Regions from separate parts of the Paenibacillus sp. TSM33 genome, predicted to be linked through region 2. Evidence: riboswitches for the same ligand, from Rfam matches in the RefSeq annotation. Region 2 holds a riboswitch; each other region holds the start of a gene.

Region 1 (3,282 bases), on a different contig from region 2:
CGAGACAGCGGCGGCTGTCAGCAAGGTAGATATGATCAGGACATATAGCTTCGTCGCATCTACATGAACCCCCATATGAGCCGCTTGACGTTCACCCAAAGCCAGAATATTCAGCACCCGTGCCCGGTTCCATAGAAACACCAGCCCAACGATCACGTAAGGTAAAAGAATTCCCGTATATGACCAACCTCGCAGACTAAGACTTCCCAACGTCCAGTACAATATTTCATTGACTGTTTCCTTCGACATGGCTGTCAGAAAAGAAACAATGGCTCCCCAAAAAAATTGCATCACCACACCTGATAAAATGAGGCTTTGGGTCGGAATTTTCCCACCTTCACGCGCCAACGTCAACACCATCCACAGCGTCAGCATGCCGGTTATAAATGCGACTAGCGGAAGGGTCCATATACCCACAAATGAAAATTGAAGCCCCCAATAAATCAGTACTGCCGCTCCTACCGAAGCTCCCGAGGATACCCCAAGGGTATAGGGATCAGCCAAGGGATTACGCAATACACCCTGAAATCCAGCTCCCGCCAGCGCCAGCGCTGCTCCGACCAACATTCCCAGTAACACTCTTGGCAATCTGACCTTCAAAATAATCTGCTCTGCGGATGTATTCCAATCCGGTGTAAACGTATCACCTAACCACGGTAGGTGGTTGATCAAAATACCTGTGATCTGGCTGACCGGAAGACTGACCGAGCCGATGCCAAGACAGAGCAGCAACGTCAGCAGCAGCAAGACAAGACCTGTCCCCCCAAAACCGATCAGTTTGCGGTTCATTTGAAAATTTCAGGGTACACGCCCTTAGCCACTTCCTTGAGTCCTTCCGTTACACGTGGACCTGGACGGCTGATCAAATTATCGTCCACGGCAAATACACGATTGTTACGAACAGCCGATATTTGATCCCATCCGCTGCGAGCTTTAATGATATCGCCGAGGGTTTGGCCTGTTTTGTCATCCTTCACACTTTTGCTGTACAAAATCACGTCAGGGTTGGTAGCTATAATATTTTCCTCACTGATTTGATACCAGCCCTTCTGCGTGGCACCTACATTTTCACCACCTGCTAATGTAATCAGCTCGTCCATAAATTCGCCTTTACCCACTGTCCAGCCTGGTGAAAATTCGACGTATACCCGCAGCTTCTGCCCTTTGCCGATATTTTTAACTCCTTCTTTTACTTCCGCTACATCTGCTCTCATCTTGTCGGTCACCGCTCTTGCTTCTTTCTGATGATCGGTGATTTTCCCATACAATTCGATGTTAGCTATGACATCTTCAACGGTTTTCGGTTCCGTTTTAAAAATCATAATCCCCATGTCACGCAGCTTAGTCGTAGCCTGTTCACTAAGTGAAATCCCTGCAAAAACGACATCAGGGTTCGCAGCAATGACCGCCTCTTCGTTCGGTTTCATAATACCGCCCACTTTAGGCTTTTTCGTAGCTGCCTCCGGGTAATCAGAGTAGTCGGAGACACCGACAATTTCCTTGTCCAGTCCGATAGCAAACAGCGCCTCGGTTTCTGCCGGGGAGACGGAAACAATCTTGTCCGGTGCTTTTTTGAATGTAAATTCCTGTCCTGTTGCATCCTTAACCGTTAGCGGGTAAACCGTTTTGCCCGGAGGCTCTTGTGCGGTTACGGTCTGTCCCGGCTGCTGTGGAGGAGCTTGGCCCTCTTTATTTTCTGCATTTTTTCCATCCGCGCCACATGCACTCAGCACAACTGCCAATATCAGCGCCAATAGACCTGTTGTCCATACCTTTATTTTCTTTACTGCCATGATTTGCACCCCTTCATACAAAAATCGTTAAGAGCGTTACTTGAACATCATCCGTATTTCCTCATTCCAGCCTTCTTTTCCTATCAAAAAACCCCGTATCCTCATATTAGGACACAGGGGTCACGTTAGCACAGATCGTGCGCAGGCGGGCAGCTTCTTTCCGCATGGACAGTCACTGAGAACACGTCATCCTTTCCTCGAAGGATTATGGTGACAGGCGGACGGGCAGGTATCCTGACTTATGGAAGATGCATGTCCTGATATTCTTTCATGTGCTTGACGGCACATAAAACAGGGCTAATGGGCAATTTTCCATTTACAGTGGCGGGACCGCGTCGGACTCACACCGACTTCCCTTTTAACAGCGCAGTGAAGGAAAACAGTAGATTCCTCACACAGCGCCGACCTCGTCTGCTGGATATTTGATGTAATGGTAGTCAAGCCGTTCTTTTACTTGATGATTATAGGTTAAAAAGAGTTAGCTTACAACCCAAACAGCCGCTTTATTCGCCGTGTTTAACCTAATGAGAAAGCAATCTTGCGATATAGTTGTGCGGTCCAGTCAACCTTAACCGAATCCTAAATGCATCTCCCGGCTTCGGATTTAGACTCCAAAAATCATGGCCTGGCATAAGCATACAAGCCAACTGACGAATTACACCACCATGCGTAACAATCAAAACAGAGGACGGCGCGGCATTAAACCCTATGGACTGAACGTCCATAGCAGTACGCCACGCATACAGAGAGTCTAGAAATTCGCGCAGACGATTCACGAAATCGATCCAAGGCTCTCCTCCAGGAGGAGTAATTCGTTGCGGCTCATCAATCCAAGCGCGATACAACGCCACATCCTTAAGCATGTCATACGTTTTTCCATCCCACTCGCCAAAATGAAGTTCTCGCAGACGTGGCTCCATGATAGGAGGCATAGCAGATAGGGAACGTTCAGTCGTCAATGCTGACTCCGGCAAAATGATCCGCAAAGTCTGGCGACATCGCATCAAGTCACTGCAATAGATTCGAGCAAAGGACTGGCCCTGCACTTTTTTCCGTAAAGGCTTTAATTCCTGCTCTGCTCCAGACAGCAAACCCAAATCGGCATGTCCCAGATATCGACGTTCCTTATTCCATAAGGTTGTGCCATGACGAACTAGCACGAGCTCCATGTCCCACTGCAGATCTTCTTTAGCATCATTCGGCTCAATATCCTGTTGTGGGTTCGGACTTAGTGCACATTCTCGCACTCTTTTCCCTTCTGTATTTTGTTTCAAAATGATGTCACTCCTCACCGCATCCATCCCAAGGCAAAACACCCCGTAGCGCCCAACAAACACAACCCTACAAACATAGTGGATACGGCGAACATCAGCCGGATTGTATGCCGGATATCCTTCGACTCCAGCGGTCGTATCCCTTCGCCCATATATGCCCGAAAGGAGCGTACGCCGTGATACACATTATAGCCACCAAGACGAATCCCCAAGGC
Region 2 (3,282 bases):
TGCGATAGACAATTCCGATATCCTCCAGCACCGCTCCATAGCAGGCCATGCCGCATCCGTTCAAAGCAATGCTCGTTTCCTTGGGTGCCTGTAATCCGCCAAGTACAACCTGTAATTGCTCAGCCACAGGCACCGCATCATCTTTCTCCATATTGCAGAAGTCACATGCTTTCACCTTAAACACATCGCCGATCGGCATGACAATGAATCGTTCATCCCGCAGCCGTCCGACCAGTTCCTCGGGGTCTGCGCACGGCACGCGCAGCACGATCTGATGATCTGGCGTGTATTCCAGCTCGCCATCATCACCCGCTACCTCGGCAAGCAGGGCCATCTGCCGAGCAGTGAACTTCTTGTTTCCCACGCCAGGGGAAACCCCCACCTCAAACAGCGCAGGCTTGCCAAAGCCGCCTGTCTCCATCCCGGCCGTAGCCCCTGCTCCGGCCACCGTTGCCGTTCCGACGGCGCTCTGGGCGGCAGGCGCTTGCCCGCTCCAGCGAGCGTTGGCTTCGCCCGGCAGCTTGCCGCCGACAGCGAGGCGGCTTAGTGCCTCTGCTGCCAGCGAGGCTGGAGCCGTCCCGGTTTGCTTCGCAGGCGCAGCCTGCACGGCAGCCATCGCTTGCGGGCGTACCTGCGTGGCAACCGCAGCGCCGCTCGCGGAAGGCTCGGGAGGCGCAGTCAAAGCTCCGCCTCCCTGCGGTGTATCCAGCGCGCGATCCTCTTGCGCGCCCAGCGACCACGGCTCCGCTTCCGTGCGAAGCCGCTGATGCGGTTTGAGCACCTGTTCGGTCGCGTCCAGCGTGTATTTACGCTGATAGCCGCGCGGAGTCACGATTAAGCCGTCATACACTGTCGTCGAGGAGTTGCCGATGATTACGGTCGTCAGCATCCCGATATCATGGTTCAGCATATCTTCCAGCGTCGTTACAATAACCTGCTGACGTTCACGATAAGCACTCTTCACCAGCCCAACTGGAGTTTGCGGATCACGATAACGAAGTAAAATGGACTGCGTCTCCACAATCTGGCGAGTACGTCGACCACTACGCGGGTTGTATAATGCAATCACAAAATCAGCCGAAGCCGCAGCTTCTACACGCTTCACGATCGTTTCCCACGGGGTTAGATGATCACTCAGACTGATCGTGCAAGCATCATGCATAACCGGCGCTCCCAACAACGAAGCACAGGATTGAATAGCCGAGATCCCAGGCACAACTTCCACCTCAACCCCGTCCTCGCGACGCCAGCCTTTTTGCATCAGCACTTCGTACACTAGCCCTGCCATACCATAGACTCCTGCATCTCCACTGGAAATGACGGCTACCTTCTTGCCCATCTCTGCTTGGCGAACCGCCTCCTGCGCACGGCTCACTTCTTCTGTCATCCCTGTGCGTACAATCTCCTGGCCGTTCAACAACGGACGGATCAAATCAACGTAGGTATTGTAGCCGATAATGACCTCACTTTCGGCCAGCGCATCCAACGCCCGTTTTGTGATATGTTCCATATCTCCTGGTCCAAATCCAATCACCAGCAATTTTCCTAATGGGCTCATCGTGCTCCTCCTATCATCCTTTTCAGGGCAGCTATACTATCTATTTCAATAATTTGTGGCATCCTGCAACTCAAAAAAACCCCATCCTGCCCGGATGGGGTTTCTATGTACGTATCTCTCTTACCAGACGAAACAGCGTAAGAAGACAGTTCTTGTCTCCCCCAATCTGCCGTTGTTTTCCATCTGTTTTGTTTGCGCTTCAAACGCTGCTGCACGTTCATATCCACGCAAACCTGTAACCAACATGGAAAAAGCAACGTGTGCCTGATTTCCTGATTTCGTACACCCATCCTCTCCGCGAAGGTTAACGGTGCATACAGATCAAGGTAGGTCTCCTGGCTTGGCATCAACGGATTCTCTCGTCTTCCCCGTTTTGTACGAGTGACCATTTAAAAGAATCCTCTTCCTTACAGTGGCGGGACCGCTCGGGACTTGCACCCGATTCCCTGTTACCCTTTGCTCAACCGCAAAGGCACCTTGTCTGTCCGCTATTTGATTATGGGTCTTATCATAACCTTGCCTCAATCAGTTGTGCAAGCACGAAAAAAGCTTTATTTTAAGTTCTTTGCTTTATTTTTTAACATATGCAGCAATTCGTCCGGGACCGCAGAGATGCTCAGTAATGCTGGATGATCGGCCCCAGTAAACCCTTCCTGAACGCTATGACGTACCATTTCTACCAACGGGTCAAAATATCCATTCACATTTAGCAGCCCAATAGGCTTGCGATGAATGCCAATTTGCGCCCAGCATAATACCTCGAACAGCTCTTCAAAGGTTCCCAAGCCACCCGGAAGGGCTATAAACGCATCGGCCATCTCACTCATCGCCGCTTTACGTTCATGCATGCTTGCTACCTCAATAAACTCGGTAACTCCCCGATGAATGATTTCTGCATCAAATAACAGGGTAGGCATAATACCGGTGACCTGGCCGTCACCCGCCAGCAGTCCATCCGCCACCTTACCCATCAGTCCTCTGCTGGAACCACCATAGATCAGACGGATATGTTGGCGAGCCATAGCTTCACCCAGCTTGCCTGCCGCCTCAACATATACCGATGAATGCCCAGGTCTGGACCCTGCAAATACACAAATAGAATTCATAAACGTCTCAGCTCCTGTCCTCAATATCATGCATCGAAACTTATTCATTATATTAGATAAATATTTTCGCTATAACAAAAAACTTTGTCGATGCATGTCCAACAAAAAAAGATAAAGACCTCGTAGGCCCTTATCTTTATTTTACGCTGGATTAGTAAATATAAGTTCATTTTGGCTTACTGCATTTATCATTTCCAGCTCATTTCAAATGACCGTTCACACTCTTCAGACCGTAGCCATGCGCCAAATCGCTATGCTCAAAATATTTGCCCAGCTCTACCATCATCGCTCCCATGCGCTCTTCAGTTGGAAATACAATTCGTTCAATCCCTTCTTCCAAAATGGATTGCGCGGTCACCTTGCCTACCGATACAGCAATTACATCCTCACGAAAAGCGTCCAATAAATCCTCGATGCGATTTTGCTCTCTGGCATATTGGGCCAAAAATCGGATTTGCGGGCCACTCGTGAACGTAACAGCATCAATCTTACGATTGATAACATCATCTAGTAACGCCTGCAATTTTGCTTCTTCAGGTGGGATATGCCTATAAGGAAGTACTTGGCGGGTCACTGCGCCCTGCTCATTCAGCCACTCTACCAACCGGGGGGCCGGAT
Region 3 (3,282 bases), 230 kb from region 2:
CTCAACCAGTTCACATATTGAATATGAAGCGGCTCATTCAAGCCCAGTTCGTTTCGCAGCGCGGTCAGCGCCTCCCCAGAAGCAGGAACATTATGTGCGGTGAGTAAAATGAGAGCAGGATCACCAGGGGCCAACCTCATCAGTACAAAAGTCAGCGTAGATACAACGAATACAATGATGGGCAGCTGCGCCACACGTTCCAGTATAAAACGAATCATAGGATACGTTGCTCGTTATTCCGCAATATCGGATTGCGCTGTAATGTAGTAATACTCGATCGGATGCGGCGTAAAGCCCTTCACTCCTTTTTTTACACCAAACACATTGTCAGGATGCACAATGAACGACTGCGGCAAATCTGTATTGATGATATCCAGCGCTTGCAGTGTTACCGCATTACGCTGTGCGGTATCCTTTGCCAACTTCAGGCTGTGAAGAATATTCTCCAGCGGTTTGGAAGCATAACGGCTTACATTCGCTGCACTTGTAGAGGAGTAGAACATGTCCATAAAATATTGCGGCTCCCCTGTATGGGCCGTGAGCATGCTGTACATAGCAAAATCCCAATCGTTTTTGGTCAACGCCTCGTCGATATTTTCCACCTTGCGAATCTTGACCTGGATTCCCTCATTTAGCAATTGGCTCTGAATCACCTCAGCCATGACGGATAGCTCCGGACGCTGAGGGAAGGTCAGCAGTGTAACCTCGAATGGCTTACCCTGCTTGGTCCACGTACCTTGGGCATCCTTCTGCCAGCCATCCTTCGTCAACAACTGCTCCGTCGTTCCGTCCAATGCTTTGCGCTCAATCTTACCGAAGGGAAGAATACTCGGAAACGGGCTGCTTGCTTCCGTACCAAATCCCCTCATGACGGCGCTCACAATGGATGCGCGCGGAATCAGACTGTCCACCACCTTACGGTTGGTTGCATCCTTGAACACAGGCGATTCCATGTTGTACACAATCATATGGGTGCGCAAGGATGGAGCCGACAGCACTTGTAGCTTGTCGTTCTTTTTTAATACCTCTGCGTTATCTACCGGAATATCCGTCGCTACATCCACTTCACCAGACTGCAACGCCATCAGGCGCGAATTACCGTCTGTAATGAATTTCATCGTCGCTTCAGCCAGTCGTGCCTTTTCGCCCCAGTATCCGTCATAACGCTCGACGACCAAGGATTGATCCTTGTTGAAGGCTTTAATTTTGAAAGCACCTGTCATCGCAGGGTAGCTCTGCTCATCTTTCATGGATGCCACATCCAGCACGATCGTTGACGGATCAGCCAGATTGGATACCAGCGCTGCATTCGGTTGGTTTGTCGTAATTTCTAACGTCAGCGGACCAGTTACATCAATGGACTTCACATCCAGTAAATCCTTCGCCAGATGGCTTTTCTCGATTGAGCGCAGCAAAGATGCTTTTACACTTTCTGCATCCATGCTCTTTCCATTATGAAACGTGACCTTATCCTGCAAGCTGAACGTCCACACGTTAGGACTGTCATGTTCCCACTCCTTGGCTAGCCAAGCCACAGGCTCCAGCTTTTCATTCAAACGAATGAGTGTCTCACCGGCACCGGAACGCATCACGTCCCAGCTATTGTCTCCATGCGGATCGACGCCTGACGGTTTCCACGTATACGCCATCACCAGCTTTTTATCTGCTTGAGTCTGTTGTGCAGACCTGTTCTCACCCTTGCCCGAGCTATCCTCCGTCTTTGTGGCTGTGCCACATCCCGAAAGAGCCATGACTGCCATCAGCAGTAGCCATCCTGTACATATGAACCATGAACGCCTATTACGATTGCCTATCATCCCACATTTCCCTCTCTATCTTGTAAAATCGTATAAACCTAACGCAAAACGCGAAAAAAGCATTCCCGACCACCTGATCAGCAGTCAGAAATGCTTTCATTATAAAATGTCAAAACTCACCTCAAAGTCAACTCCAAAACATAGAAGGAATCAGATTGGTTTCAGACATTCCGTATGCAGCACGCCTAACCACCTCCCCAGCATCCCGTGGGTCTGACAGTGATGTCAAAACAGGCAGGTCTCCTGACTCCAAGCGTATCTTTCAGGCCTTCCCGGTTCCTCACAGTTCCAGTGGCTTGTTCTGAAAGCTCCAGCATTACCCTGCTGATGCCTGTATACAGTGGCGGGTCCGTGTCGGAATCTACCGAACTTCCCTTTTAAGTGAACACGCTCAACAACTATCTACATCGTCTCTACGAAACTTCGTACATAGAGTTGTCCGGCTCACACCTGTTTTCTTCCTTTATTCCTTTTTATTACGAATTAGGATTATCTTATTTTGTTGCTACTGGCTTGTCAACAAGTGTAGCGTAATATTTTAAATTTGAATGATATAGTGTGAATCAAGACCAAGGCTATTCATTGCTTGCGCGCAATTGAAGGTATGTCTTAACGTTGCGTGCACGAAATTCACGTGCTAAAATTAGGTATAGAGATAACCACCGTATCCGTATACTAAAAAGAGCCTTCGCCGCGCCAACGGCAAAGACTCTTAGGACTTGAAGGGCTGTGGATCACCACGGCGCGCTAAATGCTTAGCTAAACCCACCGTTAGGCGCCTAACCTAATCAAGCGGTGGGTTTTCGCTTGTTCCGAAATTTCCGACGCAGCCAGCGATAAAGTTTACGAATACTAAACACCAGGCTTAGTAACGTAACCATCCAACGTAGCACATCGTAGCACGACACAAGGTTGACCATCGGCTTCACCCCCTTTCGGGAAGCTGCGCCGTGGTCCGAAAACATCCACCACTATTCAAAGTCCATAAGGTAGATTATACCATTCCCTCATCTACTACTCTAGCAAACTTTTCTACTAGGTTCTCAATCCCCCATTTTCATACAAGAAGAGGGTTATCAATAACTTCATGCTACTGAACAAATAATCATTCTGATTACCGCCATGCCAAACAGCCGGAAAAGAGGCTACGTCCTCTCTCCGGCTGTTTTTGTTTATTTCCTATTCATCAAACCTTCTGTGGAACTTCTGAGACATTAACGCTTTTGACCGATTCACCCTGTTTTCTTGCCAAAACAATGTTCAAGACAATTGCCGTAATCGAGCCAGATACGATGCCGTTTTGCAGCAGCATTTTGGCAAAGCTCGGCAGTTGGTCGAACATTTGCGGCAGAACAGCTGAGCCTAGGCCCACGGCAATACTGCATGCTGCAATCAGCAGATTGCTTTCTTTCCGCAGATCCACTTCTGACAAAATAGACATGCCTGATGCAGCAACCGAGCCAAA

The links. A riboswitch is a leader RNA that binds a small molecule or an ion and turns the genes downstream of it on or off. The one in region 2 is predicted to bind cobalamin.
Region 1: linked by a shared signal. The riboswitch ahead of ACN6NF_RS06685 (ABC transporter substrate-binding protein) and the one ahead of cobJ (precorrin-3B C(17)-methyltransferase) in region 2 are both predicted to bind cobalamin.
Region 3: linked by a shared signal. The riboswitch ahead of ACN6NF_RS24590 (ABC transporter substrate-binding protein) and the one ahead of cobJ (precorrin-3B C(17)-methyltransferase) in region 2 are both predicted to bind cobalamin.

The regions. Positions count from the first base shown of each region.
Region 1 covers NZ_JBLZXB010000010.1:613,849-617,130, reverse strand. Annotated here, with positions in the region: gene ACN6NF_RS06690 (FecCD family ABC transporter permease) at 1-789, opposite strand, end outside; gene ACN6NF_RS06685 (ABC transporter substrate-binding protein) at 786-1,793, opposite strand; cobalamin riboswitch at 2,001-2,214, opposite strand; gene ACN6NF_RS06680 (histidine phosphatase family protein) at 2,315-3,067, opposite strand; gene cbiB (adenosylcobinamide-phosphate synthase CbiB) at 3,082-3,282, opposite strand, start outside.
Region 2 covers NZ_JBLZXB010000023.1:56,599-59,880, forward strand. Annotated here, with positions in the region: gene cobJ (precorrin-3B C(17)-methyltransferase) at 1-1,558, opposite strand, end outside; cobalamin riboswitch at 1,867-2,052, opposite strand; gene ACN6NF_RS23550 (LOG family protein) at 2,110-2,664, opposite strand; gene ACN6NF_RS23555 (uroporphyrinogen-III synthase) at 2,864-3,282, opposite strand, start outside.
Region 3 covers NZ_JBLZXB010000023.1:287,388-290,669, forward strand. Annotated here, with positions in the region: gene nikB (nickel ABC transporter permease) at 1-218, opposite strand, end outside; gene ACN6NF_RS24590 (ABC transporter substrate-binding protein) at 234-1,817, opposite strand; cobalamin riboswitch at 2,034-2,238, opposite strand; gene ACN6NF_RS24595 (nucleobase:cation symporter-2 family protein) at 3,004-3,282, opposite strand, start outside.